2 regions of the Clostridium lapidicellarium genome follow, and region 1 is predicted to be linked to the other one. Evidence: riboswitches for the same ligand, from Rfam matches in the RefSeq annotation. Region 1 holds a riboswitch; the other holds the start of a gene.
What was found. Region 1 has a riboswitch for S-adenosylmethionine ahead of thiS (sulfur carrier protein ThiS). Riboswitches for the same ligand answer to the same signal wherever they lie in the genome.

Region 1 (3,421 bases):
TAAAAGTTCCTGCCTGAGTTTTATATCCTCCTTTACATTTTTACCCCTTGGTCTTGTGCCCGCTATGGGATTGGTGGTCACTCTTCCGTTTTTCACAGATACAAGACTTTCAGGTGACGACCCTGCTATCTTAAATTCTCCAAAATCAATATAGAACAGATAAGGGGATGGATTTTCAGATCTGAGCCTTCTATACACGTCAAAGGGATCGGAAATACTCTTTGACTTCAGCCTCTGGGACAAAACCACCTGGAATATGTCGCCTGCCTTTATATATTCTCTGGCCTTTTCCACCATTTTGCAGTATCTTTCTTCCGTAACATTGGAAGTAACATGTTTTGCCGCATTTTTTCCCTCAAGTTCATGAAATGAATTTCCCCTGCCTACCATATTTTTTAACTGTTCCAGCTGAAATTCTACCTCATGATAAGTCACACTATCCCCTTTCATAAAATTGTAAATGAAATAAATTTCATGTTTGAAATGATCATAGCAGATAAACTTTTTATAAAACATCACATAGGATTCCGGAGTCTGAATATCATCTTTATTTTCATCAGGCAGCTTCTCGTATTGCCTTGCAATATCATATCCCACATACCCTACTGCCCCTCCTGTAAACGGAATGGAAAGGCCTAAAGTCTCATAGGGAACATTCAAATATTTTCTAATATAATCAAGTACTTTTCCTTTCACTTTCTCTAATGAACCTTTTTTTTCCACACATATGTCGTTTCCACAACTTCTCACTTTCATATATGGATCCACACCTATAAAAGAATACCTGCCTATCTCATTTTCAGAATGTATGCTCTCAAGCAGAAATTTATTTTTTCCGGCTAAACTGTAATAAATACTTATAGGAGTCGTCTCATCCCCGCTGCTTTTCATGAACAGCGGAAAATTCTTCTTCAAGTTTTTATAACTGCAAAACTCCCCTTCAGACAAATTTATCATTTTACCACCTTTCTCCAAATAAATTGATATTAAATGCAAAAAGGCCATTTCATCCACAAACTGGGACGAAATGACCGCGGTGCCACCCATTATTAATTTGAAAAATAGATTTTGATAAACAAAAAAAGCATTCCATCCAAAAGGACGAAATGCAAAATTTCGCTGTACCACCTATTTACAAACTATCTCATTCAGGTACGGATTTTACTCGATACCCTGTCTTTTTAACGGTAGACTACCGTCTCCTGCTACTATCATTTCGCAGGGCACCTCGAAGACCCATTCAATACAGGCTACAGCACCCGGCTCTCACTGCCCCGGACTCGCTTAAACTAAATTCCTCTATCTACTCTTTCCTCTCATAAGTTTTAGAAATTGAATTATTTTATATAATATACCACTTTCTCAAAATTGTCAATATGATTTTTACGTTTATTGACAATTTTATTTTAAATGTGTTAGTATTTAATAAATTAAATATTGAATTCTTATCAAGAGAGGCAGAGGGACTGGCCCTATGACGCCCGGCAACCTGATTATTTCAAAGGTGCCAATTCCAACAGGTTATATAATTTACCTGAAAGATGAGAAAATTATAAAATGACTTTCTTGTAAATTATAAAACAGGAAAGTTTTTTATTTTGTCAAAGTCTTAAGATATAAATATAAAGTCTTTTTCCCAAAACGGTTAAAAGATAAAATCCTATATTCATCAATAAGGAGGGTACTATGAAAGTAACAATTAATGGAAAAGGCAAGGACATAAAGAAAGGGGTGACTGTAACAGAAGTTTTAAAAACAGAAAATGTAAAAATGCCGGATATGGTTTCCGTACAGTTAAACGATGAATTTGTGGACAGAAACAATTTCAGCAGTACTGTTTTAAAAGAAAATGACAAGATTGATTTTTTATACTTCATGGGAGGTGGAAACATTGGATTTTAGCGAAGATCAGATAGAAAGATATTCAAGACATATAATTCTGTCTGAGGTAGGTGTAGAAGGCCAGGAAAAACTTTTGAACTCAAAAATTCTCATAATAGGTACAGGAGGTTTGGGAGCGCCGGCTGCAATGTATCTTGCCGCTGCAGGAGTGGGGACTTTGGGTCTCGTAGATGGAGACGTAGTTGATCTTTCAAATCTTCAAAGGCAGATAATACACCAGACAAAAGACGTTGGAAAACCCAAGGTTCAATCCGGAAAGGAAACCATAAACAAATTGAATCCGGATGTAAATGTAATAACTTATAATGAGCTTGTAAATTCAAACAATATACTGGATATAATAAAAGATCAGGACTATGATTTCATAATAGATGGTACAGATAATTTTCCAGCCAAATTTTTAATAAATGATGCCTGTGTATTTTCCAAGAAACCATTTTCCCACGGGGGAATAATAAGATTTCAAGGACAGCTCACCACTTACATACCTGATAATGGCACTCCATGCTACAGATGTATTTTTCAATCGCCGCCTCCAGCAAATGTCGTCCCAAGCTGCAGGGAAGCAGGTGTTCTGGGCGTAATGGGTGGAATTATAGGAACACTTCAGGCAACAGAGGCTCTCAAGTACATACTCAAAATTGGAAGCAATCTTGCCGGATACCTTTTAACTTACGATGCGATTAAAATGGAGTTTAGAAAAATAAAGGTATCTAAAAACAAAAGCTGTAAAGTATGCGGTGATCACCCCACGATAAAAAAATTGATAGACTATAAGCAGGCTGCTTGTGATCTTAAAACAGAGAAATCGAGCAAGTGACGGTTATGATATATATAGACAAACTACAGTATAAAAAAATTTTAGAGCAGGCCAGAAATGAATTTCCAGATGAATGCTGTGGTTATCTTGCAGGATTAAACCACGGCGAAGATATTCTCATAAAAAAAATATATGTTTTGACGAATAAGGATCACAGCAGTAAGCATTTTTCCATGGATCCCGCCGAACAGTTCAAAGCTGTAAAACTTATGAGAACTGCAAAGCTCAGTATGATTGGAAATTATCATTCCCACCCGTATTCACCTTCCAGACCATCCAAAGAAGATAAAAGGCTCGCTTTTGATGATAAAATATTATATGGAATTTTATCTCTTGAAAAAGAAAAGCCGGTATTTAACTTATTTAAAATTGACAAGGACAAAAATGTTAAAAAACCTGAATACAAAATAATTTAAAAAGGAGTGAAATTATGATAGAAATAAATGAAGATCATTACAAATCCATAGAAGACATAAAAGAAAAGTCTGAAGAATATTTAAATGATAAAATAGATCCCGTAAGATTTAAAGCCTTCAGGGTTTCCATGGGGGTATATGAACAGAGGAAAAAAGAAACCTACATGGTAAGAACCAGGATACCGGGAGGGGTCATATCCTTAAAGCAGTTCAAACATATAAGCAAGTTGGCCGAAAAATATTCAAAAGGTAAATTGAAATTCACCTCCAGACAGGACATTCA
Region 2 (3,421 bases), on a different contig from region 1:
CATAAGTTTGTAAAAAAATCATTATATTTCGTATTTCATTTTGTTTAGAATATGATTTTGATATTAAAGCTATTTTTTTCTCTCCTATGCCCTCAATTTCCCTTAATCTATTTATGTCATCATCCAGTACATGAAGAGTATTCTCTCCAAATTTCTTTACTATTTTTCTGGCAGTAACAGGTCCTATGCCGGATATAACTCCAGATGCCAGATATCTCTCTATACCAGTAACGGTGTTAGGTGTTATTTCCTCACAAACCTGAACTTTAAACTGGCGTCCAAAATGGGGATGCTGTACCCATTCTCCCAGGACTTTCAGATTCTGTCCTTCAACAATATAGGGTATGCATCCTACTATAGTTACCGTATTTTCTTCTTCTTTCATTTTAGCAACTACATATCCATTATCCTTATTTTGAAATATTATATCCTCTATAATTCCCTGTAAATCCTGCATAGAATCTCTCCCAATTAAATAACTATCAAATTCTATATCTCTGAATACAATTATAACACATCAATTTAACTTTAAAAAAGAAGTGCTGTAAAACTATTTTTAAAAATAATTTCAAGGCACTTCCCTTTATATCTAAATATATTTTCTTATTTCGTCAACCTTATCTAATTTCTCCCAAGGCAAATCTATATCCGTCCTGCCAAAATGTCCATAGGCTGCAACCTGCCTGTATATGGGTCTTCTTAAATTCAAATCTTTTATTATAGCAGCAGGTCTCAAATCAAATACCCTCTTCACTATATCAACTATTTTCTTTGCTGGCAATTTTCCTGTACCAAAGGTATCCACATTTATGGACACTGGTTTTGCCACCCCTATAGCATAGGCAAGTTGTATTTCTAATTTATCCGCCACGCCTGCAGCTACCAAATTCTTTGCCACCCATCTTGCAGCATAAGCAGCGGATCTATCTACTTTAGTCGGATCTTTTCCTGAAAATGCACCGCCGCCGTGTCTTCCATATCCGCCATATGTATCCACTATTATCTTTCTCCCTGTGAGTCCCGAATCTCCCTGGGGGCCTCCAACCACAAACCTTCCTGTAGGATTTATAAGATATTTAGTATCTTTATCCAAAAATTTGGATGGTACAACTGGTCTTATGACATTTTCAATTATATCTTTTTCAATCTGCTCTTTAGCTTCCCGTTCATCATGCTGGGCAGATACCACTATATTGTCAACCCTAATCGGTTTATCATCTTCATATTCTATGGTTACTTGGGTCTTGCCGTCCGGTCTCAAATATTTCAATGTACCGTCCTTTCTAACCTGTGCCAGCCTCTTTGCCAATTTGTGGGCCAAACATATGGGCATAGGCATGTATTCAGGAGTTTCATTAGTTGCAAATCCAAACATCATACCCTGATCTCCCGCTCCTATGTCATCTATTTCCTCCATCTGTCCACTTTTAGCCTCCAGGGATTTGTCAACTCCCAAAGCTATATCTGATGACTGCTCATCTATAGAAGTCATTACAGAACAGGTATCACAATCAAATCCATATTTAGCTCTGGTATATCCTATTTCCTTTACGGTCTTCCTTACTATTTTAGGAATATCAACATAACAATTAGTTGATATTTCTCCTATAACTAATATCATTCCTGTAGTAGTGGCAGTTTCACATGCTACCCTGCCATAAGGATCCTTCTCCAATATGGCATCTAGAATAGCGTCTGAAATCTGATCACACATTTTATCCGGATGTCCTTCTGTAACTGATTCAGATGTAAATAACTTTCTCACTTTCAATACCTCCACATCATGTAAAAATAAAAGCCTCTTCCAATAAGAAGAGGTTAAATAATTAACAGCTCTCTTATCTTGCAAATCACGTTGCAGGAATTGGCACCTTGGTAAATTTAAAAATTTTCCCTGGTTGCCGGGTTTCATTGGGCCTTTTTCCCTCCACCTCTCTGGATAAGAGTTTTTTACGGTAAGCTTACAATATTCACAAAATAAAAAACACTTTTCAGTGCTCTTGTGGTGGAGGAAGATGGATTCGAACCATCGAAGTCACTGACAACAGATTTACAGTCTGCCCCCTTTGGCCGCTCGGGAATTCCTCCACATATTGTACTGATATAGAATTCATTATAAAAATGGTGGGCACAACAGGGCTCGAACCTGTGACCCCCTGCTTGTAAGGCAGATGCTCTCCCAGCTGAGCTATGCGCCCGTAATCTTAACATCATTATTGGTGGAGGAAGATGGATTCGAACCATCGAAGTCACTGACAACAGATTTACAGTCTGCCCCCTTTGGCCGCTCGGGAATTCCTCCACATTGGTGCTGGCAGTAGGCTTCGAACCCACGACCTACTGATTACAAGTCAGTTGCTCTACCAGCTGAGCTATGCCAGCACATTGTAATAAATACAACGATGTTTAACGTTTAACGTAGTTTAGTATACATTTTTATAAGGTTATTTTCAAATTTCATATTCCATTGAAATTCAATATTAACTGCTTATTTCTCTTTATAACTCAACATCTCTTTTAAAATCATATACATATAATTTAGATCTAATATTTTACATGAGTCAATCATATAGATTATATATAGTGTACCCCATAAATATTATCATAAGCACTGCATGCATAAAAGAAGGTGAATGTATTGAGTAAAATAAAATCAAATTATAAAAACCCGCTGGCATACTACGACTTAGCTTATTTCTTGAAAGATCATATAAATAAAGATAACATTATAGTGTGCATCGGCACAGACAGATACATAGGAGACTGCCTCGGCCCCCTAGTAGGTACCCTGTTAAATCGTAAAAATTTCCCACTTCCCGTCTATGGCACAATCTCAGAACCAATACATGCTTTAAATATTGAAAATAAATTAAACAGCATAAAATCACTTCATCCCCACAACAGTATCATAGGAATTGATGCCTGTCTGGGCGAGATTGAATCCATTGGTGAAATACAAGCAAGAGATTTTCCCGTACACCCTGGTAAAGGGGTGGGAAAATCTCTCCCAAACGTAGGAGATTCATCAATAATAGGGATAGTTGATTCAAACAATAGTGAAGGTATATTCAGCAGCAGCAGTAATATACGTCTAAATCTAATCCTAAATATGGCTGAAGTAATACTTCATTCACTAATTCATTCATATTATCTCTATAATCACAAAATGTAGCTATGACATATTTAATCTATCAAGGTTATGTCATCACCTGTAAAAACGACTTCCATCTTATCCAAATATCCGAGAACCTTTCCCGTACCCAAAGCCACACAGGATACTGGATCTTCAGCTACATACACGGGGACACAGGTTACTTCCTGTACTAAATCGCTCAAACCATTTAGCAAAGCCCCTCCTCCAGTCATGACAATTCCCTTTTCAGCTATATCTGCAGACAGCTCTGGAGGAGTTTTTTCCAAT

Region 2: another riboswitch for S-adenosylmethionine. It lies ahead of metK (methionine adenosyltransferase); the one in region 1 lies ahead of thiS (sulfur carrier protein ThiS).

What each region holds. Positions count from the first base shown of each region.
Region 1 is NZ_JBGFFE010000004.1:107,194-110,614, forward strand. It holds gene trpE (anthranilate synthase component I) at 1-957, opposite strand, end outside; SAM riboswitch class I at 1,443-1,548, shown strand; gene thiS (sulfur carrier protein ThiS) at 1,687-1,902, shown strand; gene AB8S09_RS04935 (HesA/MoeB/ThiF family protein) at 1,892-2,722, shown strand; gene AB8S09_RS04940 (M67 family metallopeptidase) at 2,728-3,138, shown strand; gene AB8S09_RS04945 (ferredoxin-like domain-containing protein) at 3,153-3,421, shown strand, end outside.
Region 2 is NZ_JBGFFE010000002.1:214,340-217,760, forward strand. It holds gene recD2 (SF1B family DNA helicase RecD2) at 1-457, opposite strand, end outside; gene metK (methionine adenosyltransferase) at 590-1,765, opposite strand; SAM riboswitch class I at 1,836-1,946, opposite strand; tRNA gene AB8S09_RS03005 (tRNA-Tyr) at 2,004-2,088, opposite strand; tRNA gene AB8S09_RS03010 (tRNA-Val) at 2,123-2,198, opposite strand; tRNA gene AB8S09_RS03015 (tRNA-Tyr) at 2,218-2,302, opposite strand; tRNA gene AB8S09_RS03020 (tRNA-Thr) at 2,307-2,382, opposite strand; gene yyaC (spore protease YyaC) at 2,639-3,172, shown strand; gene AB8S09_RS03030 (rod shape-determining protein) at 3,184-3,421, opposite strand, start outside.